3 regions of the Jeotgalibacillus aurantiacus genome follow, and region 1 is predicted to be linked to each of the others. Evidence: predicted binding sites of a transcription regulator. Region 1 holds the regulator's gene; each other region holds the start of a gene.
The links. Region 1 encodes Rex, which represses fermentation and respiration genes when NADH is low (regulators of the CRP and FNR family bind a similar motif). Its sites were predicted from a motif close to TTGTGAAATATTTCACAA; they were not measured.
Positions count from the first base shown of each region.

Region 1 (9,230 bases):
CCCTAAAAAGTAAAGGTTTTTAGTAAAGGAAGAAACAGATAACACTAGAAGCAGGTGATAAAATGCCGAGAGCTACATTAACCCCACTAAGATATCCTGGTGGTAAAGACAAAACTTACAACTATGTAAAACATCTCATTAGAGAAAATAATCTAACAAGCTATATAGAGCCGTTCGCAGGAGGAGCCGCAGTTGCAATAAGGTTGCTTTTAAACGAGGATGTTCAAAAAATATATATAAATGACTTTGATCGCAGTATTTATTGTTTTTGGAAAGTAATTGTTAGTCATCCAGAAAAGTTAATTGACAAAATTATTGAAACCCCTATATCTATGAAAGAATGGGATTTACAGAAAAAAATACAATCTAACAAAGAAAATGAAAGTGAATTAGATGTGGCATTTTCTACCCTTTTTCTAAACAGGACTAATAGAGCTGGAATAATTAAAGCTGGCGTTATTGGTGGCAAAGAACAAAAGGGTGCTTATAAAATGGATTGTAGATTTAATAAAGAGAAAATTATTAAAAGAATAGAGTTGATTGCGTCAAAAGCTGACAGAATTGAGGTACATAATTATGACGCGATTGAATTCATTGAGGAAGTTATTAAAAATACTCGGAACTCATTAACTTTTTTTGACCCTCCATACTACGATAAAGGTCCAGATTTATATACAAATTTCTACGATCATAATGATCACGTAGAATTAGCCAAAGTAATCAAAGGAAAAATGAGAAATCGTTATTGGATATTAACATACGATATTGCTGATAAAATTGAGAAGTTGTACTCCAGACATTATTACGAAAAATATTATTTAAATTATTCTATTGCAGAACCTACTCGAGGCCAAGAGTTTATGTTTTTTTCAAAAAAAATTAAGCCTGGTAATTTGAGAGAACATCTCCAAACAGTTTGAACTTCCATTTTTGGAAGTTTTCTTTTATCCCAAAAAGGAACATACGTTCTATAAAAAAGAGGATATTCCCTTGAAATTAGGCACTTCATGCTGCAAAACTCTTTAAACATTTAAAGGATACATTAATCGATCACGCCTCGTTATCAAAATCATTAATCGAAGCTAAATAATCTCTAATTCTTTTTATTTCTAACAGCAGACCTGTTAAAATTTCATGCTCTTCTGAAGCTACTTCCTTTGATTCAGCTGTTAAAAAACTGCTGTAGTGATAATGTAAATCAACATTAAGATCAATATAATCTTTGTCTACATCTTCTATTGCCTCAAACATATAAGACACGGTTTTTGATGTGTTTAAGTAATCATTTTTTTCCATAGCATAATTCTCTAGTTCAGTTTGAAAGGTTTTAGATTCAATGATCTTGCTTTGTTTATCTAAATCCGATTCCAGCTCATCTATAACCAATTCAATACCTAAAAGCAGATTAAATATCTCGAGCTCTCGCTTTTCAGATTGACTGTAAGCTTCAAAAGCTAAAGCTAATGAAAGCACGATTGCTAGAGAGACTGAGATTAACATTACAACGCGTTGTTTCATATCATTCACATCCCTACTGAAAAGTAAATTACAGCTTGAATTTTGAAAATCAACTTTATCCCAGTAAAATAATATCATATATTTCCATAAAAATACCTAAAACAGTTATTTTCAGCACAAAAAAAACTCCCCCTCACAAAGTGAGAGAGAGTTCTTCTGTGTATGGATGACCTTACATCATTCCACCCATACCACCCATATCAGGCATGCCACCGCCAGTGTTTTCTTCCGGGATGTCTGCGACTACGGCTTCAGTCGTCAGGAACATCGCCGCTACTGATGCAGCGTTTTGAAGGGCTGAGCGTGTTACTTTTGTTGGGTCTACGATGCCGGATTCGATCATGTTGACCCATTCGCCGTTGGCTGCGTTGAAGCCTACGCCTACTTCTTCTTTCTTGAGGCGGTCGACGATGATGGAGCCTTCTAAGCCTGCGTTGTGTGCGATTTGGCGGATTGGCTCTTCAAGTGCGCGAAGCACGATGTTGATACCTGTTGCCACGTCGCCTTCTGCTTCAACAGAGGCTACTTTGTTGTATACGTTCACGAGTGCTGTACCACCACCGGATACGATTCCTTCTTCTACGGCTGCACGCGTTGAGTTGAGGGCGTCTTCGATGCGCAGTTTGCGCTCTTTCAGTTCTGTTTCTGTTGCTGCTCCGACTTTGATGACTGCTACGCCGCCAGCAAGTTTTGCAAGGCGCTCCTGCAGTTTTTCTTTGTCGAAGTCAGATGTTGTTTCTTCGATTTGTGCACGGATCTGAGCTACGCGGCCGCCGATTTTTTCAGCGTCTCCTGCACCTTCAACAACTGTTGTGTTTTCTTTTGTAACCACAACTTTAGCAGCACGGCCAAGCTGGGAGATGTTCGCTGACTTCAGATCAAGTCCAAGATCTTCAGTGATCACTTCTCCGCCTGTTAGTACAGCTAAGTCTTCTAGCATTGCTTTACGACGGTCACCAAAGCCTGGTGCTTTTACAGCAACGGCATTGAATGTTCCGCGAAGCTTGTTCACAACAAGTGTTGCAAGTGCTTCACCTTCTACGTCTTCAGCAACGATTAGAAGTGGCTTGTTCTGCTGAACAACCTGCTCAAGAACTGGAAGAACTTCCTGGATGTTGCCGATCTTCTTGTCTGTGATCAGGATGTACGGGTTATCAAGCACCGCTTCCATTTTGTCAGAGTCTGTGACCATGTATGGAGATGCATATCCGCGGTCGAACTGCATGCCTTCTACTACATCAAGCTCTGTCGTGAAGCCTTTTGATTCTTCGATTGTGATAACGCCGTCGTTTCCAACGCGCTCCATCGCTTCAGCAATCAGCTGGCCGACTTCTTCGTCAGCAGCAGAGATTGCCGCAACCTGTGCGATCGACTCTTTGCCTTCGATTGGTTTAGAGATGGCTTTCAGTTCTTCAAGCGCTGTTTGAACCGCTTTTTCGATCCCTTTACGTACGCCAACCGGATTTGCTCCAGCAGTCACGTTTTTCAGACCTTCACGAATCATTGCCTGTGCAAGAACCGTTGCAGTTGTTGTACCGTCACCGGCGATTTCGTTTGTCTTGCTTGCTACTTCAGCGACAAGCTTTGCACCCATGTTTTCAAATGCATCTTCAAGCTCGATTTCTTTTGCGATTGTTACGCCGTCATTTGTGATTAATGGTGAACCGAATTTCTTTTCAAGAACGACGTTGCGTCCTTTTGGTCCAAGCGTTACCTTTACCGCGTTTGCAAGCTGATCCACACCACGTAGCATGGAGCGGCGTGCTTCTTCACTGAACTTAATTTCTTTAGCCATTTATAAGTACCTCCTAAAATAATTTGGTATCTTTGATGAAAATGACGTCCTGATCGAAGGACTTTGTTTTATAAAAGTAAGTAAGTTAACATTAGTTAACGACTGCTAAAATGTCGCTCTCGCGAAGGATTAAGTATTCAGTACCCTGGTATTTCACTTCTGTTCCAGCGTATTTCGAGAAGATAATGCGGTCATCAACAGAAACCTCAAGCTCTACACGCTCGCCGTTCTCAAGCACACGGCCTGTTCCGACTGCCACAACTTTCCCTTCCTGCGGCTTTTCTTTCGCACTGTCCGGGAGTACAATCCCGCTTGATGTTTTTTCCTCAGACTCTACCAACTCAATAACTACGCGATCACCTAATGGTTTTAACAAGTGAAACAACCTCCTTGAATGATGTTCTTTCGTTTATTAGCACTCTTTTTATCTGAGTGCTAACACAAGTATTAGTGTAAATAATTCTGTTTTCTTTTGCAAGAGAAAAACATGTGATTTTTATAAATTTTGTATTACATTTTGGTGCGGGCGGATTGGTGGCGGATTGTATGCAGAACAGTACAATTCCTGCCTGAAACGATACATAAACTTTTTGAAACAGGACAATTAAGTCTGCTAACGATACAATAACAGGTCGGCGGAAGTGGAACGATACAATTCCTGTTTGAAACAGTACATAAAAAATCCAGAACAATACATTTAATTTTTGAAACGATTGAATTACGACCCCGATCGATACATTTTCTCCAGCAGCTTAGTTTCCCCCAACCTTTTCTTCCATGAAGATACCCTCCTTCATGGTTGATCGGAGTGGAAGGCGGCGACTCCTGCGGCTCACCGCGCGCCACGGAAAGCGTCCGCCTGGAACGGAGATCCATCTTTCATTTGTGAAACAAGTGAATTACTTCCCCCATCAGTACAATTCCCCAGCACGCCTCCCCGCTCCCCATTTTCACAAAACGATCATGAAATCCTTCATCATAAAGCGATTAAGTTTGAAGGCACCCGCTTTTATTAGTAGAATTAACACTACAGAACGAATAAAGGAGTATGCTTGTGAATCGCACCTTTTTGATCATTTTAATTACGTATGTTGCGATGCAGCTGTCATCGTTTGTGGTGGTTCCGGTTGCGCTTCTCGTCGGGCGTTCAGTCAGCAGCGCGGAGCCGACCGTTTTGCTGAACCTTGTGTCAGGCTACTGGATTTTCCTCAGCTTCATGATTGGGCTGCTTGTGATTCTGTTTGTGCTGAACCGCAATAAAGGCGTGCTGGATCTGCCGGGCGAAAAAGCAGGTCCTGCGATGATTGCGATCTGGTCGTTCATCGGGATCTTCCTGGCCTTCTTCAGCCAGATGATCGCAGTAGGCATTGAGTATCTGATCGGGATTGAGCCGGGCTCTGATAATACAGCCCAGCTGATCGATCTGCTTTCTTATGTACCTCTTGCAGCCGTGGCGATTGCGATCTTCGGACCTATTCTTGAGGAAATCGTATTCCGCGGCGTCATCTTTGGATGGTTCTACCGCAAATACAACTTCTTCATATCAGGCTTGATCAGTGCACTGATCTTTGCGGTGATTCATTTTGACTTCACCCACATCCTAATCTATGCAGCAATGGGCTACGCATTTGCATTTTTGTATGCATTTACAAAAAAAATTATCGTGCCGATTATTGCGCATATGGCCATCAACACATTCGTCGTCATGACGCAGTTCTTCTTTGCCGATGAAATCCAGCGGATCGTGGAGCTGAATGAAGCATTTGCCTTAGTCTGGCGCGCTGTACTGGGAGGGATTTTATAAATGAGGTCTCCTCTTGGACACGGAGTCTTTTATCTGATCCTCGGATTCTTCTTCGTTTTCTTCGCCATCAACAGCGTAAACGAAAACGGCTGGGGCGTCTGGGCATACATCTTCGTCGCCTTTGCCACCTATGACATCGGCGCCGGAATCCGCCTGATCGGACTCCACCTGAAAATCAAAAAGCATATGAATGAAAAAAAGTAGCGGACTGAGGTTCGCTACTTTTTCTTATGGAGAGTGTATTAACAATTCTATCGTGCCTAACGACAAATTAAACAGGCCTATCAACAGAAACGCGGGCTCTTACAACAAACCAACAACCCCTATCAACATTTCAGCCGACGCCAGCACGCCTAATAACGTAAACTCCCTGGCTAACGACAGAAACTTTACGGCTAGTGACAGAAATGTCCACCCAATCAACATAAAACCACCGCACCAGCTCTGGCTTAATCCATCGAGATCAAAAGACAGTTACCTTCAATTCACATCCCTCAAGAAAATGTATCAACAATTCCAGCGTGCCTAACGACAAATTAAGCAGGCCTATCAACAGAAACACTCCCCATTACAACAAACCAACAAGCCCTTTTGACAATTCAACCGACACCAGCACGCCTAATAACGTAAACTCCCTGGCTAACGACAGAAACTTTACGGCTAGTGACAGAAATGTCCACCCGATCAACATAAAACCACCGCACCAGCTCTGGCTTAATGCATCCAGATAAAAAGCCAGTTACCTTCAATTCACTTCCCTCAAGAAAATGTATCAACAATTCCAGCGTGCCTATCAACAAATCAAGCAGTCCTATCAACAGAAACACGATCCCTTACAACAAACTAACAAGCCCTATCAACATTTCAGCCGACGCCAGCACCACTAACAACAGAAACGCCACGGCTAGTAACAGAAACACACCAGCTAACGACAAAAAACCAACCGCTAACAACATAACAGCTCCCCAGCCGAACCACCCCCCACAAAAAGAAAAACAGCGAAGATCATTCCCCGCTGTTTTCACGCGCTGCAAGCTCTTTGTCAATCCGCTCGCGGCGTTCTTGTTCTTCTATTTCGCGCTGGATGGCTTCTGCCTTTTGCGCTTTGTTGTAGCCGATTCTCGCAATCCACAGGCTGATTTCATACAGCAACAATAACGGTACGGTCACGAGCATATGTGAGAAAATATCCGGCGGCGTAATGAAGGCTGCAATGACGAGCAGCACGAAGTACGCGTATTTACGGATTTTTCCGAGAAACATCGGTGTGACGATGCCGAGTCTTGTGATAAATAGCATGACAACCGGCAGCTGGAACAGGAATCCGAAGGGGATTGTCATTTGGAATAGGAATTGAAAGAATTCATTGATCCCGATGACCTGTTCAATTTCAAGGTTATTCGAAAGGTTCGTCATAAAGCTGATGACGAACGGAAATAAAATAAAGTAGGCAAACGCCAGTCCTGATAAAAACAGGAAGACGGATGCGGGTATATAACTGAGTGTCACGCGCCGCTCCCGCTCGTGGAGACCGGGGCTGACAAACGACCAGAGCTGATATAAGATGACGGGCGATGTCAGGATCAACGCAGAGAACATGATGATCTGGAAGTAGATCATGACAGGGTCCGTTGGCCGGAATGCGTTAAGGGTCATTTTTTGTGCTTCATCAGAGGACTGAAGAAACTTCATCAGCGGCTCTGCGATAAAGAAGCCTCCGACCATTGCAAAGACAAAGAAAACGACTACAATGATGAGTCGTTTTCTTATTTCATTTATATGCTCATGGACGGTCATATCTTTTTCATTCATATGGCCACCATCCCAAAAAAATTATTGCTTCTTATCTTCTTTCTTTACATCATCGTCGTCATCGGCAAGACCTTTAGTTGCGTCTTTGAATTCACGAAGGGTGCTGCCCGCAGCTTTTCCGAGTTCCGGAAGCTTCTTAGGGCCAAAAATGAGCAACGCAACGATCGCGATTACGGCAAGGCTGATTCCACCTGGTAGCATGATGCATGCACCTCCTCTTTCTATCTTCCATCATAAAACAAATTGCGGCATTTGGCTATTCCAATATGTCCTCTAATTGTGACGTTTCTACGTCATCTGTGCCATAATTTTTCAGGAAATAAATGAGTGACTGAAGCTCCACCGCAAGATCAATATGGTGAATCCGTAAATCCTCCGGCACCGTCAGTCTTGCCGGGGTAAAATTCAGGATTCCCTTAATCTTCAGGTTCACCAGACGGTCGGTGATACCCTGTGCCGGACCTGCTGGCACTGTCAGAATCGCCACTTCAATGTCACTGTCCTGAACTCTTTCCTCAAGCTCGTCCATGGCATATACCGGTACTTCTCCGATTGATGTGCCCGCTTTTTTCGGGTCTGCATCAAACGCCATTTCAATCTTTGTATTATTGTTTTTCAGGAAATTATAATGTAAAAATGCCGTTCCAAGATTTCCGACACCAATCAGCACGACCTTTGTCGTCTCGTCCTGATCAAGCGTTTTACGGAAAAAGGATAACAGGTAATCGACGTTATAGCCGTACCCTTTTTTGCCGAGTGCACCGAAATACGAAAAATCTCTGCGGATTGTTGCAGAATCAACTTTGACCGCATCGCTCAATTCCTTCGATGACACACGCTGTTTTCCTGATGAATGCAGGTTTTTTAAAAACCGGTAGTATAGCGGCAGCCGTTTGGCTGTGGCCTGAGGAATCTTCATCTGTTCCTGACTCATGCCTCTTCTCCCCCTAAATCCAACGATCACCTTTTCTGGCTCTATTCAGCCTGTGAACGCTTCCAAATCATTATATTTCAACAATCCTTTTTCTGGACAAGCAAACTTCTTCCTTTGTTATCATACACCAACAGGGTACACTCTTGCAAAGTATGCAAACTTTTTCACAAATCCCCTGTATTGCTTATGCCTTCCCCGTTGCGATACACTTAAGAGGATAAAAATAGAGGTGAACCATTGATGATTTTACTGCAGGTGAACGGTCTCTCCAAGTCCTTCGGGGCTGAGGAGATTCTGTCTAATATAAAACTCGAGGTCCAGACTAAGGACCGCATCGCCCTCGTTGGCCGTAACGGCGCGGGGAAATCTACGCTTTTAAAAATGATCGCCGGACAGCTTTCGTATGATTCCGGTGATATTAATAAACCGAAGGAAGTCACGATCGGCTACCTTGAACAGCACTCAGGACTTGAATCTGAGCTTTCCATCTGGGATGAAATGCTGAGCGTATTTGACCATCTAAAGGATATGGAAAAAAAGCTTCGCAGTGCAGAACAGCAGATGGCTGATCCCGCTGTGTATGAAAACGAGGAACGCTACAGCCGTTTAATGAAGGAATACGATGAACTCCAAGTGCGATTTAAGGATTTCGGCGGCTATCAATATGAAGCGGATATCCGGACCGTACTTCACGGACTGCGTTTCCAGTCCTTCGATTACGATACACCTATTTCAACACTGAGTGGCGGGCAGAAAACCCGTCTCGCACTTGGTAAGCTTCTTTTAACGAAGCCTGACGTGATGATTCTCGATGAGCCGACCAACCATCTCGACATCGACACGCTTGCCTGGCTTGAAACGTATTTGCAGGGCTACCCGGGTGCGATTCTCATCGTATCCCACGACCGCTATTTCCTTGATAAGATCGTTAACCAGGTCGTTGAGCTGTCGCGTCACCGTTCGAAAAAATTCCACGGGAACTACAGCAAATATTTAGAACAGAAAGCACTCGACTACGAACGCGAAATGAAGGAATACGAAAAGCAGCAGGAAGAAATCGCCAAGATGGAAGACTTCATCGCGCGAAATCTCGTACGGGCCTCCACCACCAAGCAGGCACAGAGCCGCCGCAAAAAGCTTGAACGCATGGAAAAAATGGACCGTCCGCGCGGTGACGAAAAATCAGCCAGCTTCGGATTCGCCATCGACCGCCAAAGCGGCAACGACGTTCTGAAGCTGCAGGACCTGTCTGTCGGCTATGATGAAGCCGTTTCGCGCAACATCAACGCATCTGTCACCCGTGAAGACAGCATCGCTCTGATCGGTCCAAACGGTGTCGGGAAATCAACTTTACTGAAGACGATTGT
Region 1 covers NZ_JACNMS010000006.1:6,580-15,809, reverse strand. Annotated here, with positions in the region: gene H7968_RS15465 (AAA family ATPase) at 1-23, shown strand, start outside; gene H7968_RS15460 (DNA adenine methylase) at 63-920, shown strand; gene H7968_RS15455 (hypothetical protein) at 1,051-1,518, opposite strand; gene groL (chaperonin GroEL) at 1,691-3,313, opposite strand; gene groES (co-chaperone GroES) at 3,405-3,689, opposite strand; gene H7968_RS15440 (CPBP family intramembrane glutamic endopeptidase) at 4,368-5,117, shown strand; gene H7968_RS15435 (YdiK family protein) at 5,118-5,321, shown strand; gene tatC (twin-arginine translocase subunit TatC) at 6,123-6,929, opposite strand; gene H7968_RS15425 (twin-arginine translocase TatA/TatE family subunit) at 6,951-7,130, opposite strand; gene H7968_RS15420 (redox-sensing transcriptional repressor Rex) at 7,186-7,863, opposite strand; gene H7968_RS15415 (ABC-F family ATP-binding cassette domain-containing protein) at 8,104-9,230, shown strand, end outside.

Region 2 (7,734 bases), on a different contig from region 1:
GATGGATCACCTGAATGGCATTATGTTTTATGACCATATTAATAAGAAGGATCCTTTTTTCGAACCAACTGATGCAGAACCGCTTGAAAGATAGTATTTACGGAATTCATTACATGGTCTTGTCAAGAACCTTATCTTTACAGATTGCCTGAACAGAGGTATGATATAGGTAAGGAGTGATCCGCGATGTTGAAGAAGCTTAAACGAAAGCTTGCACGACAGTGGAGAGACATGCTGCGTAAAAAGACAATTGCCTGAGTCCCTGTAAGCCCTTCATTTCAGGAGGGCTGTTCTTTATGTTCAGGGAAAGGTTATGTAAAAGCTGGTTATACTGATAAATGAAATGATAATAAGAGCGGAATTTTTCCGCTTTTTAGTACTTTATATAGAAGGAGAGAATAAAAAATGATTTTTAAAGTGTATTATCAGGAAGAAGCAACAGAGGTGCCAGTAAGGGAGAAAACAAAGGCAATCTATGTTGAGGCAGAGACTGAAGAAGAAGTACGTAAAAAACTAAGCGGACGTAATTACAATATTGAACTTGTTCAAAAGTTAGAGGGCAAATACTTGGAATATGAACAAAACCATGAAAATTATCGTCTGGAACAGCTTTAATAAATGAAATTTGTAAAAAATGACCAGACCGCTGTGTTTGCCCTCGGCGGACTGGGTGAGATCGGAAAAAACACGTACGGCGTTCAGTTTCAGGATGAAATTATTCTGATTGATGCCGGTATTAAATTTCCTGAAGATGATCTTCTTGGAATCGACTATGTTATCCCTGATTACACGTATTTAGAAAAAAATGTGGATAAAATCAAAGGACTATTTATTACCCATGGTCACGAAGATCATATTGGCGGAATTCCATACTTACTCCGACAGGTTAACGTTCCTGTATACGGTGGTAAGCTTGCACTGGGCCTTCTTAAAAACAAGCTGGAAGAGCACGGACTGCTTCGTACAACAAAACTTCATCCAATTGGCGAAGATGATGTCATCAAGTTCAGAAAAACAGCCGTGAGCTTTTTCAGAACAACGCACAGTATTCCGGACTCCTATGGAATTGTTGTGAAAACTCCTCCAGGTAACATTGTTCATACCGGAGACTTTAAGTTTGATTTCACACCGGTTGGAGAACCTGCCAACCTGACGAAAATGGCTGAGATCGGAAAAGAAGGTGTCCTTGCCCTTCTTTCAGACAGCACAAACAGTGAAGTACCGAACTTCACGCTTTCAGAACGTAAGGTTGGAGACAGCATCGATAATATTTTCCAGAAAGTGAACGGAAGAATTATTTTTGCTACGTTTGCATCTAATATTTACCGCCTTCAACAGGTCACGGATGCTGCTGTGAAACACGGCCGTAAGGTAGCTGTTTTCGGCCGGAGTATGGAAAATGCGATTAACATCGGACATGAACTCGGCTATGTGAATGCACCAAAAGATACGTTTATTGATGCACATACGCTGAACAGACTTCCGTCAGACAAAGTCGTGATTCTTTGTACTGGAAGTCAGGGTGAACCAATGGCAGCTCTTTCAAGAATTGCAAATGGTACACACCGTCAGATTCAGATTATTCCTGGGGACACGGTTGTCTTTTCATCATCACCGATTCCTGGAAATACCATCAGCGTAAACCGGACGATTAACCTTCTGTATCGCGCAGGAGCCGATGTTATTCACGGTTCACTGAACGACATCCATACGTCAGGTCACGGCTCTCAGGAAGAGCAGAAGCTGATGCTGCGTCTGATTCAGCCAAAATTCTTTATGCCGATTCACGGTGAATACAGAATGCAGAAGATGCACGTAAACCTTGCTGTTGACTGTGATGTTCCGGAGGAAAACTGTTTTGTCATGGAAAATGGGGATGTTCTTGCACTAAGCAGTACAGAGGCATCGGTTGCAGGTAAGATCCCATCCGGAAATGTATACATTGATGGCAGCGGAATTGGTGATATCGGAAATATCGTTCTTCGCGACAGAAGAATTCTTTCTGAGGAAGGCCTTGTCGTTGTCGTAGTCAGCCTGAACCTGAATGAGCACAAAGTTGTTTCAGGACCTGACCTGATCTCCCGCGGATTTGTTTATATGAGGGAATCCGGCGAACTTATTCACCAGGCGCAGTATTTGCTCCAGAAGCATCTGAATAAGGTGCTTTCGAATAAGACGAGCCAGTGGTCTGAGATTAAGAATGAAATTACGGATACGCTTGAGCCTTTCCTTTATGAAAAGACGAGACGCCGTCCGATGATTTTACCGATTATTATGGAAGTATAAAAAAGGGAGACTGCTCACAATGCAGTCTCCCTTTTTGAATTTAAATAACCGGGGAGGTTCGCATCCTCCGCTTTCCGTGGCCGCGCGGTGAGCCAGCTAGTGCTTCGCACTACGCTGTCTCACCTGTCGCTCCTCTGCCACAGGAGTCTGCGGATGCGAACCTCCCCTCATTTATAAATAACAATATTTTAAAATGGTAATTAATTGGAATAAATCACTTAAAACAGATTTAATACGCTAACAGCATTGCCGATCCATTAACCCAAAAGGCTTCAAATGTCACTTTCATGAAACAAGGAGCCTAAAAATACTAAGTTCTCCGCTCCTTACCATACAAAAAAATCCGGACCACGTGATGTTGATTGTGGTCCGGATTTTGTCAGGAGCTTTGCATGACGCGTTTTTCGAAGCGGTTGATATCATTATCTGCTCCGATGACGATCAGGATATCATTTTTTTCTATGACATCGTTTGCCTGTGGGGACACGATGATGTTATCTCCCCTTTTGATGGCGACAATGTTGATTCCGTATTTTGCACGGATATCGAGATCAATGATGGTATTGCCGATGAGCAGGCTGTTAGCTGCGATTTCAACGATAGAATGTTCATCAGACAGTTCAAGATAGTCGAGCACGTTATTTGAGACGATATTGTGTGCAATACGTTTACCCATGTCACGTTCAGGGTGTACTACTTTATCTGCACCGATTCTGCGCAACACCTTTTCGTGATAATCATTTTGTGCCTTGACCGTTACTTTATTAACACCTATTTCTTTTAACATCAGTGTTGTTAGGATACTGGCCTGAATATCATCACCTATCGCTACGATGACATGGTCAAAGTTACGAATCCCAAGACTTCTGAGAACTGACTCATCCGTTGAATCTGCCATTACCGCATGTGTGGCAATGTTTGAGAATTCGTCGACTTTATCCTCGAACTTATCAATGGCCATAACTTCCATGCCCTGTTCAACGAGTTCACGTACAATACTGCCTCCAAATCGGCCGAGGCCGATCACCACAAATTCTTTTTTCACTAGCCATTCCTCCACTTTCTGAATCCTGCTCTTATTTTATCACAGGAAATTTCAGAAAATGAAATTATTTTTTCCCTTTTACGTAATCTGCATCAAAGAGGAATAGTCTCATCAGCAGGTATAAAGACGGAATAAGCAGGCACAGGCCAAGTATAAAGACAATAACGAGTGCTGTACCCATCGTTTCGTTAACAACGCTACCTTCAATCGTGATAAATGGATACAGGATATAAGGCAAGTGCGAAGCCCCGTAACCAAAGAATGCAAAGAAGAATTGAAGCATCACCATGATGAACGCAGTACCGTATCTTTTTCCTGAGTAAATTAAAAATGCAGCGATCAGGAAAAATAATAGAGAAAGTCCGAACATCCACCATAAATCCAGGGCTCTTCTAAAGTGCTCCACGTTATGATCGCGCAGTCCAGCAAAAACGAGAAGACTTGCCCCGATCGTTGGTGCACTCCACCATAGTGCAAACTTTCTCATGATCGCACGCGAATCAACATCCTCGGCTCGGTCTGCATAATAAGTCAGAAATGATGCGCTGATAAATAGAACAGAAACGATCGCCAGCGCAACTACACTCCATGAATACGGACTGGTGAAAAGTTCACCTGCCAGGAAGACAACACCTTCAGAAGTTTCTTCAAGATATCCTCCTTCAGAAATGGTCAATGCCGTTGATAAAGCTGCCGGTATCAATAATCCTGTTGCGCCGTATAAAAACAGATAAACGGTATTGTCTTTTGATCCGTAATTTCCGAATGCGTAAAAGGATCCGCGGATCGCAATTAATATGATCGCCACTGATCCCGGCAGAAGCAGTGCTGTTCCGTAGTAGTAGGCTGTGTCAGGAAAGAACCCGACAAGACCGACAAAGAAAAAGACAAAAAATACATTGGTTACTTCCCACACAGGTGACAAGTAACGGCTGATTAACTTACTCATAATATGTTCACGTTTTGAGACCCTTGCATAATAAGCAAAAAAACCGGCCCCAAAATCAATCGATGCTACAATTAAATATCCATATAAAAAGAGCCATAATACCGAAATCCCGATGACTTCCAAGCTCATGATATTCCCTCCCATCTTTTATGTATAAGCACAGGAACAACTGATTCTGCACATGCAGAATCAGTTGTCATCCTGTTTTACAGTTTACCTCCAGGGAAGCGCTGTTCCAGTTCTGCTTCAGCCGGTTTGTTTCTGAACATCTTCAACAGTACACGTACACAGAAGAAGCCAAGTACAGCATACAGTGCAAGGAACAATCCGAATGCAATACCCACTGAGCTTGAAGTGGTTGCTGCTTCATCCACCGTCATGATCCCTCTGAGAATCCAAGGTTGACGTCCAACTTCTGCGTAAACCCAGCCGAATTCAACCGCCAGCATTGCAAGCGGTCCACTCGCAATGATCCCCATCAGCAGGAATTTATTATGTTCATTAAATCGTTTAATAAAGCTGAACAGGACGAAAATTCCTGCGATAAACATGGAGTACATACCGATTGAAACCATCAGGTCAAATGCATAGTGTACCCATAAAGGTGGGCGCTCTTCTTCAGGGAATTCATTTAGACCGATGACTTCGGTATCAAACGAATTACCCGCAAGAAAACTCAATGCGCCAGGAATCCGGATTTCATTACTGATTTCATTGTTTTCATCAATGGTTCCGAAGACAATGAGATCCGCATTGGACTCAGTTTCAAAATGCCACTCGGCAGCAGCTAATTTTTCAGGTTGCTCTTTAGCAAGGAACTTAGCTGAAAGATCACCTGCGAGCGCTGTACCGGCTGTAAAAATCAAACCGGCAATCATCGTCATTTTCAGCGCTTTTTTATGGTAAGTAAAGCTGCCTTTTTTCTTTAAAATCATAAATGCTGCTATTGCAGCAAGAATTAAAGCCGATGTCATATAACTCGATGTCAAAACATGAAATACTTTTGTCGGTGTCGCAGGATTAAACATCGCTGCGAGCGGATCAATGTTTACCGCTTCTCCATCAAGAAGATCAAAGCCCTGCGGTGTATTCATAAATGCGTTTACCGTTGTAATGAAGAACCCTGATAAAGTAGCCCCAATCACAATCGGTATATTCAACAGCCAGTGCAGCCATCTGTTTTTAAAACGGTCCCATGTGTAAAGATAGATTCCAAGGAAGATTGCTTCAAAAAAGAAAGCAAATGTTTCCATGAACAGCGGCAGTGCGATTACTTGTCCAGCCAGCTGCATAAAGCTCGGCCACAGTAATGACAGCTGCAGACCAATTGCTGTACCGGTCACAACTCCAACCGCTACTGTGATTGTGAAGCCTCTTGCCCATCGTCTTGCAAGCAGAAGATAGTGTGGGTCATTTTTCTTTATACCCAAAAATTCCGCAATGGCAATCATGACCGGGATTCCGACACCTATCGTTGCAAAAATTACGTGAAACATTAATGTTGCTGCCGTGAGCAGCCTGGTGAGCGTAACGCCATCTAAATCTAGCACTGGTATTCCCTCCCGATTTCCAACTTATTGTTATCTTTACTATACCACTAAGCGATCATCACCATATAACAGGAAGAATGTTTGTGATATGTTGAACATGAATATTTTGTGACATCCTTCACAAACTATTTGCTTATAGTATACATCCTGCTCATAAAAAAAATCAATGAATAAAGCCCTCTGAAATGTATCAGAGGGCTTTATCTGTTTATAAATTTGTCAAAATTTCATTTAAGCTTCTTTTTGCATCGTGAACTGTGACTGAACCAGACCGTGATAGATGCCTTTGCGTTCCATCAGCTCCTGATGATTGCCGTATTCCATCAGGTTCCCGTGATCAAGAACATAAATTTTATCAGCATCCCGAATAGTTGACAGTCTGTGCGCAATAATGATGGCTGTACGTCCTTCAAGAAGAGTGGACAGCGCCTTCTGAATGATCACTTCAGTTTCTGTATCAATAGAAGCCGTCGCCTCATCCAGAATGATAATCCTCGGGTCAGCAAGCAGTGCACGGGCAAATGAAATTAATTGCCTTTCCCCTACCGACAGGATATTGCCACGCTCTTCTACTTCTGTATCGTACCCTTTAGGCAGCCGTTCAATAAATCCGTGCGCCCCAACTGCCTTGGCAGCATCAATAATCTGCTCATCCGTTGCATGAGGAAAACCAAACCGGATATTATCTTTAATGGTACCCGAGAAAATAAATGTATCCTGCAATACGATCGAAATTTGAGACCTGAGACTTCTTAAAGACACATCTTTCAAATCATGGCCGTCCATTTTAACAGAACCGGCAGTTGGATCATAAAAGCGGGTAACAAGGTTGGCAATCGTCGTTTTACCCGATCCAGTGTGACCAACCAAGGCAATGGTTTCACCGGCTTTAATAGACAGTGAAAGCTTATTTAATGCCTTACGATCTTCAGTATAAGCAAACTCAACGTTTTCAAAGTCAATTTTCCCTTTAATTTCTTTCAACTCAACAGCGTTTTCTTTTTCAGCGACGTTCGGTTTTTCATCCAGAAACTCGAAGATCCGCTCAGAAGAAGCCATCCCCATTAACAACTGGTTATAGACCATACCAAGTCTTGAAATCGGCTCCCAGAACATGCCTACCATGAAGGCAAACGTAACAAATTCACCGATCTGCAAGCTGCCGCTTTGAATCAGGTAGGCACCATACCAGATGAGAATCGCCGACCCTACTGCATTTGTCATTTCAACGAGAGGCCGGAAGGTTGCATTCTTCTTCGTCGCATCCTGCCAGCTTTCAAACGTTTCCGTATTTACACCATTAAAATAAGCTGCATTTTCTTTTTCCTGCGTAAAGGATTGTGTTACACGCATTCCCTGAAGACTTTCATTCAGGTGAGAATTCAGCTTTGACTGCTTTAGACGCACCGTCTGCCATGAACGTCTGATTTTCTTTCTCAATTTAGTTGAAATCAAAAACATTAACGGCAGAACAATCATGACGGCAAGCGCCAGCTGCGGGCTGATCGTAAACAGGATAATGAAAATCCCAATCAGCATCAACGCATCCATCAGCAGGTTAATAACCCCATTCGTAAACAATTCCTGTAAGGAGTTAATATCATTCATAATCCGGACCAGAATAGATCCCGCCGAACGCTGATCAAAGAAGCGGTTACTCAGCCACTGTACGTGCGTAAATAAATGCTTTCTCAAATCATAAATCACACTTTGACCAAGTATATTCATCCATTTTATCCTGAAAATATTGGCTACATAGTTAACAATATAAAGCCCTGCGATGACACCAACAAGCAGGAGAAGCAAGTCTCCGTCCTTTGACATGATCGCTTCATCAATCACATAAATCCCGATCATAATTGGAATCACAAGCCGGACTGCAGTTGTAATTAAAACCATTAAAA
Region 2 covers NZ_JACNMS010000002.1:673,392-681,125, forward strand. Annotated here, with positions in the region: gene def (peptide deformylase) at 1-94, shown strand, start outside; gene H7968_RS08165 (DNA-dependent RNA polymerase subunit epsilon) at 406-615, shown strand; gene rnjA (ribonuclease J1) at 619-2,286, shown strand; gene H7968_RS08175 (potassium channel family protein) at 2,666-3,331, opposite strand; gene H7968_RS08180 (cytochrome d ubiquinol oxidase subunit II) at 3,396-4,409, opposite strand; gene H7968_RS08185 (cytochrome ubiquinol oxidase subunit I) at 4,487-5,830, opposite strand; gene H7968_RS08190 (ABC transporter ATP-binding protein) at 6,062-7,734, opposite strand, start outside.
Region 2: a site for Rex is predicted at 5,937-5,954, ahead of H7968_RS08185 (cytochrome ubiquinol oxidase subunit I). Genes of this name have one in related genera too.

Region 3 (7,734 bases), on a different contig from region 1:
GAATAAAAATATGAATACAATAAGCCATACTCCAATTTTCAATAAAATCACCTCTCGGGTAGTATGACCCGTTCAAAAAAGAATTATTGACCTGTGTTTTACCAGAATGCTTTTTATATTCCTGATCCTGCTAAATAGAACATGACACCTGTCATGAATGATCCCTTACACTCATGACTTATTTTTAAATGGGGAAAGCTTTATGATGAGGTCATAAGAGCAACAGAGGAGGAAATCATGACGAAACAAAAGATTGCCGAGCTGCGTAAAAGTGTCTCTCCTTATGAAAAAACAGACTTAAAAGCAAGCGTCAGACAAATGATTAATACCATTCCACCGTTTTTTATATTATGGTTTTTAGCCTATCAGAGCCTTGAAATTTCTTATCTGCTGACATTAGGACTGGGGATCATTGCTGCAGGATTTGTAGTAAGAATTTTCATCATCTTCCATGACTGCTGTCACGGGTCATTTTTTAAAAACAAAAAGCTGAATAACCTCGTCGGTACCATCACCGGCATTATTACGATGTTTCCGTATGAAAAGTGGAAGCGTGAACACTCGATCCACCACGCAACGAGCGGAAATCTTGATAAGCGTGGAACAGGTGACATCTGGATCATGACAGTGGAAGAATACAAAAAGGCATCGTGGAAAGAACGTTTATCTTATCGCCTATACCGTAATCCACTAGTGATGTTTGGTCTTGGACCAGTGTATTTGTTCCTTGTTACGAACCGGATGAATCGTAGTGACGCAAGGAAAAAAGAGCGTAAAAATACGTATTTGACGAATATCTCAATTGTAGTGTTATATACATTGATGGTCCTTCTGGTCGGCTGGGAAGCGTTTCTGCTTGTACATGGCCCGATCATGTTCGTATCAGGGATGCTTGGCATCTGGCTGTTTTATGTACAGCATCAGTTCGAGGATTCTTACTTTGAAGACGAATCTGAATGGGATTATGTCAAAGCAGCGGTTGACGGCAGCTCCTATTACAAGCTTCCTAAAGTGCTTCAGTGGGTAACGGGCAACATCGGCTACCACCATGTGCACCATCTGAGCCCGAGAGTGCCGAACTACCATCTTGAAAAAGCACACGAATCAACACCGCCATTACAAAAAGCAACAACGATTACCATGAAATCAAGTCTCGAATCCATCCGCTTCCGTCTGTACGACGAAACGCGCAAAACCTTTGTCAGCTTTAATGAAGTCAAACAGCAGCTGAAAAAAGAAAAAATGCGCCTTGAAATGAGAAGGATGCAGACAAAACAATAATCGCTTTTGAAACCGCGTCCTGTTTTAGGATGCGGTTTTTTTGGGGACGGAGCGCCTGTTCCTTTTTGCAAAAAGGAACAGGCGCTCCGTCCCCATGTTATACTTATTCATAACAGAAAGGACGGAGCATCATGCAAAACTGGTATAACATTTTCCCGAAGAATACAGGCTTGAATATTTATATATGGATTATTTTCTGTATGCTGCCGTTTTATTTTATTTTCAGGTCATCTACCTGGCTTGAGATTTCGGTCGGTGTTTTGATGATTTTGATTTTCTTTGTTTCCTACCGCCTGACTTTTTTGACGAAGGGCTGGCTGAATTATGTTTGGGTAGGAATTGCGATTGCGATCAGTATTGCGATGACGGTGCTGTTTGGCTTTGTTTATTTTGCGATATTTCTTTCTTTTATGATTGGTACGGTACAGAATAAGGTTGGTTTTTTTACACTTTACGGTATTTTGGTCGGCTCAACGATTGTGACGGTTAACATTGCTTTCTTCACGCAGGATCAGCTGTTTTTCACGCAGTTTCCGTTTGTGTTTATCAGTGTAATCGGTGTTATTTTACTGCCGATTAATTCGTATAACCGGATGAAGCGTCAGAAGCTCGAAGGTCAGCTGGAATACGCGCAGAAGCGGATTTCCGATCTGATGGTGATGGAGGAGCGTCAGCGGATAGCCCGTGACCTGCATGATACGCTCGGGCAGAAGCTATCGTTAATTGGTTTAAAAAGTGATCTGGCGAGTAAGCTGCTGGTTGCAAATCCTGAGTCTGCGAAAAATGAGCTGAAGGATATCCATCAGACAGCCCGCACCGCTTTAAAAGAAGTGCGTGAACTCGTGTCTGATATGAGGGGAACAAAGCTTGAAGATGAAATTTATCATATACGTGAACTGCTCAATGCGGCCAGAATGAAAGTGGAGGTGAAGGGAGATCCTGCTTTGAAAAACGTTCCGCTTTTAGTGGAGAATGTAGTGAGTATGTGTGTAAAAGAAGCTGTAACGAATGTGGTGAAACACAGCAGTGCTACTCAGTGCCAGGTAGAAGTACAACAGCTACCTAAGGAATTGCGCATCACAGTGGAGGATAACGGTAGCGGGTTTTCTACTGACCGTTTCTCAGAAGGTAACGGGATTCGCGGCATGAGGGAGCGACTGGAGTTTGTGAATGGATCGCTGGATATAAAAAATGGATTAGGCACGACGGTTATCATCAGTGTGCCAACCATTGTGAAGCACTCGTCTAAGGAGGAAACAGGATGATTCGGATTGTACTGGCGGAAGACCAAACGATGCTGCTTGGCGCGCTTGGTTCTCTGCTCGATTTAGAGGAGGATCTGCAGGTGGTCGGGAAAGCGAAAAATGGGGAAGAAGCCATTGAGATGGTTCGTTCGCTTCAGCCTGACGTCTGTATCATGGATATTGAAATGCCGTTAAAAACTGGACTTGATGCGGCTGAAGAGCTAAAGGATGAGCCGTGTAAAATCATCATTCTGACGACATTTGCCCGTCCGGGATATTTTGAACGGGCACGCAATGCAGGTGTCAGCGGGTATTTGCTGAAGGACAGTCCGAGTGAGGAGCTCGCGCGTTCGATCCGGACGATTATGGAAGGACGCAGAATTTATGCGCCGGAGCTCGTTGATATGGCGCTGACTGAACCGAATCCGCTGACGGAGCGGGAGCAGGAGGTCATGGAGCTGATTGCTGAGGGTAAAACGACGAAGGAAATTGCGGGCACATTGTTTATTACGAATGGAACGGTGCGGAATTATATTTCGGTGATCCTCGATAAGCTTGAGGTGTCGAACCGGATTGAAGCGATTTCGCGTTTTCGTGAGAAGGGCTGGTTTAAGTAGACGTCTCTGTGAGGGGGCGTTTTTCTTTTAATCCAAAATCGCGCCGGGATCATCCTCCGCTCGCGGCCGGGGGTTCGAAGGATTTTAGTCGGGGTTCGCGGGATTTTGATGTTGTTTCGAAAGATTTGGTGTGTGGTTCGTGAGATTTTCGAGAAGGTTCGCAGGGTTTCGATCATGTTTCGTAAAATAAGGTCATTTGACTTATCCGGATTAGGTTCGTTTCACAATTCCAATCGGGATTTTAGACAAAATTACATGTCTGAACACTGTACACATGCTGCGAATCCCTATGAGGTGAAATTTCACGTATAATTCGTTATAATAAGACTAACTATAATTGTGAAATACTTCACATTTAAAAGATTCATGCCATTTCTGAGAATGGAGAGAGCTTAAAATGAACGAATTGGCTCGTTATGCGAGAGAGTATAAGGGGACGCTTATTCTGCTGGTTACGATTGCGATTTTGTCTGGTGCGAGTATTATTGCACAGGCTTATTTTATCGTGCGGATTGTGGATCAGATTTTTCTGCAGGATGCCGGTTGGAATGATGTGTTGCCGTTGTTTGGCTGGCTTGCTGTTGCGCTTGTAGCCCGTGCGATGCTGACGTTTGCGAGTGGAAGAACGGGAGCGTGGATGGCTGCGAAGGTGAAACAGACGATCCGCGAGCAGCTGTTGGCTAAATATACGAGAAATCCTGTGCAGGCTTCTTTGCAGGGGCAGTCGGGAAGAAAGATCAGTGTGATGCTCGATGCGGTTGATGAGGTGGACAGCTATTTCAGCCGTTATATCCCGCAGGTGATCCAGACGTCGATTGTTCCGCTGATGATTTTGATTGTAGCTTTTACACAGGATTTAATTTCAGCGCTGATTCTGATGGTGACAGCGCCGTTTATCCCCCTGTTTTTTGTGATTATCGGAATTAAGACGCAGAAGAAATCTGAAGAGCAGATGGGACAGTTATCTGCTTTTTCCGGGACTTTTCTGGATACGCTTCAGGGACTGACAACGCTGAAGCTGTTTGGACAGTCTAAAAAACAGCGTGATGCGATTGAGGATAGCAGCTTTAAGTTCAGGGATGCCACGCTTGAGGTGTTGAAGGTGGCTTTCATTTCGTCACTGATGCTTGAGTATATTTCGATGCTTGGGGTTGGATTGATCGCGCTTGAACTTGGGTTGAGGCTCGTTCTTTTTGAAAGCGTGACCTTCTTTACGGCGTTTTTCCTGCTTGTTTTGGCGCCGGAATTTTATGTGGCGATTCGTGAGCTGGGTAGTGCTTTTCATACAGGACGCGGAAGTATGGGAGCCGCAGCGCTCATTACGTCTGAGCTTGATCAAAAAGAGGATCGGGTGCAGTGGGGAGAACGTGTTTTAAGCGGTGATCAGCCTCCTGAAATTGTTTTTAAGGATGTTCAATTCCAATATGGTGAAAACGGCTTTAAACTCGGTCCTCTTAACGCGGGCATATCACCCTTTGAAAAATCTGCGCTGATTGGAAAGAGTGGATCGGGTAAAACGACAGCACTGCATTTATTAAGTGGTCTTGTCGCACCTTCTGATGGGACGATATTGGTTAATAACCGCCCGTTAAGTGAATATACCGAGGATAGCTGGTTTTCTAAGCTGAGTTATATTTCCCAGCAGCCTTTTATTTTCTCTGGAACGCTTGCTGATAATATTGCGATCGGCAGCAACCGTCATGCAACTCGTGAGGACATTAAGCTCGCAGCTGAAAAGGCAGGTCTCGGGGAATTGATTGTATCACTTGAAAAAGGACTTGATACGCCTGTTGGTGAAGCGGGCAGAGGGCTGTCAGGAGGAGAAAAGCAGCGTCTTGCTTTAGCCAGAGCCTTTTTGAAAAAGCCATCTGTGATTCTTTTCGATGAACCTACGACGGGTCTTGATTTGAAAACAGAAAGAATTTTAACGTCGTCCATGAAGGAGCTGGGTGAGCACGCAACCGTCATCACAGTTGCTCACAGATTGTATACGATCCGTCAGGCTGATCAGATCTTACTGCTTGAGGACGGAACATTATCAGCAAAAGGAACGCATGATGAACTGCTGAAATCAGCTTCCTATCGCGAAATGGTCAATGTTCAGCAAGGAGGAGTACCTCAATGAGTGACCTGAGAATTGTGTTAAAGGAAATCGCCAGAGAGCGTAAGGATGTATGGTATTCAGTCCTGTTTGGCTTCCTTGGAGGTGCAACGACAGCTGGTCTGTTTGCCTCCAGTGGTTATTTGATTTCCAAAGCGGCACTAGTTCCGCCGGTGTATACTCTGGCTTTAATGATTGCCTTTTTAAAGGTATTCGGTCTTGCTAAAGCCGGTAGCCGATACGGGGAGCGCATATACTCGCACCGCGCGACGTTTAATATACTCGCCAGAATCAGGGTGAATTTCTTTGAAAAGCTTGAGCCGCTTGCACCGGGTATTTTTCAGAAATTCCGTAGCGGTGATCTTCTGGCAAGGATCGTTGGAGATGTGGAAAGTCTTCAGAACTTTTTTCTCCGCGTTTACTATCCGCCGGTTGTGCTTGTGCTGATCTTCCTCAGTACGATGTTTTTCACCGCTTTTTATTCGATCTGGATTTCGGTGCTGTTTTTGGCAGGATTGCTGTTAACAGGTCTGATTCTCCCGGCACTTTTTGCGTTGCGCCGCAAGAAGCTTGAAGAAGAGGTGAGAGAGACGCGCGCTGCGTTATCAACCGATGCGGCTGAAGTGCTGTATGGTTTCAGGGATCTGAAAATTTATCAGCAGCTGGTTCAAAAGCAGGAAGCATTAAGACAGTCTGCTGCTTCCTATGTCAGCAACCAGGAAAAAACGGGCAGTCAGGGGATGCTGAATCAGTCGTTTAACCAGTCTGCCGGATTGCTTGTGTCTTGGGGTGTGCTTGCGATGAGTGTGTATCTGGCGGTTAACGGAGAGCTGGATGCACTGTTTCTCGCCATGCTCGTCATGCTTGCACTGACTGTTTTTGAAAATGCGACGCCGATGGCTTTGTTGGCCAATCACTATGAAGATAGTCGTCATGCGGCTCAGCGGTTAAATGAGGTAACGGATATGAAGCCGGCTGAAGCCGTTGAACCTTTTCAGTCACTGGAAAAAACGGTATTAGATCTTCAGTTCAAGGACGTATCCTACACATTTGAAGGGGAATCGCGTCCGGTTGTTGATTCTGTCAGCTTTTCACTTCCAGCCGGTTCAAAAACAGCGATTGTCGGGGCCAGCGGATCAGGTAAGTCGACCATTTTCCAACTCATTCTCGGCATTCTCCGGACAGATGAGGGGGAGGTATCGATTGGCGGGAAGAATCTCAAAAATGTTCCGTCACAAGAGATTTGGCGTCACGCCAATGTGGTGATGCAGGAGAACCATTTCTTCTTTGGAACGATCCGTGATAATCTGATGATAGCAGGAGAGGGGCTTTCGGACGATGAGCTGAATGAAGCGCTGCACTTAATGGATCTGGCACGCTTTACGCTTGATGATCCTGTACTTGAAAAAGGTGAAAACCTGTCAGGTGGGGAGCGTCAACGGCTGGCCATTGCCAGGGCGCTGCTGAAAGGGGATCGTCTGTGGCTGCTTGATGAGCCGACTTCATCAGTTGACAGCGTGACGGAAAATAAGGTCATGTCAGCCTTATTTGAGAAAGCTGAAAATGATACACTGCTTTTGATCAGTCACCGTTTAACAGGACTTGAACAGATGGATCGCATTCTCGTTATGGATCATGGAAAGCTTGTGGAGTCGGGTTCGTATCACGAGCTGATGGAGAAAAAAGGTGTGTTTTTTGAAATGAAACAAATTGAGCAGGAAGTGTTTTTATAGAAAGAAGGGGACAACGGCGATCGCTGTTGTCCTTTTTTGTGTCGATCATCATTTACAACTGCACATTTAGCAGGCTGCGTTTTATGCATCAAAAGCAACCTCCTAAGAAAACCGATCAATGTTACAATAACCGCATAGAAGATTTGAACAGGAGACGAATGGATCATGGCAGATTATTTTGAGAGAAAGCGGAAGGAAATCGGTGTGAACCTGAACAATGTGCAGAAGAAGGCAGTGCTGCATGGGGATGGTCCGTTACTCCTTCTGGCCTCACCCGGTTCAGGGAAAACAACAACGATTATGATGAGAATAGGACACCTGATTGAAGAGCGGGGTGTGGATCCGGCAAGAATCAAGGGAGTCACCTTCAGTAAAGCTGCTGCAGATGATATGAAGCAGCGTTTTACAAAAATGTTCCCAGCCCTTCCGGAAGTCGACTTTTCAACAATCCACAGTCTGGCGTTTTCAGTTGTCAGAGACTATTTAAAAAAGCAGAGGCGTTCATGGAAGCTGATCGAAGGGCCCGTTGAAGACCCGGCAGATTTTGCAGGGAATAAAAAAATGCTGCTGCGCAATCTGTTTCAGCGTTTCAATAAAGAAAATATCACGGATGATCAGCTTGAAGAACTGACGAACTATATCAGTTTTATCAAAAATAAGCTTGTGCCGCGGGCTAAATGGAATACTGTGAAATGCGAAGTAAAGCAGGCTGCTGAGATTGCAGAAGAATATGAACGTGTGAAGCAGCAGAATCCGGA
Region 3 covers NZ_JACNMS010000003.1:389,558-397,291, forward strand. Annotated here, with positions in the region: gene H7968_RS11645 (M23 family metallopeptidase) at 1-51, opposite strand, end outside; gene H7968_RS11650 (fatty acid desaturase) at 238-1,281, shown strand; gene H7968_RS11655 (sensor histidine kinase) at 1,413-2,546, shown strand; gene H7968_RS11660 (response regulator transcription factor) at 2,543-3,142, shown strand; gene cydD (thiol reductant ABC exporter subunit CydD) at 3,540-5,267, shown strand; gene cydC (thiol reductant ABC exporter subunit CydC) at 5,264-6,976, shown strand; gene H7968_RS11675 (ATP-dependent helicase) at 7,142-7,734, shown strand, end outside.
Region 3: a site for Rex is predicted at 3,480-3,497, ahead of cydD (thiol reductant ABC exporter subunit CydD). Genes of this name have one in related genera too.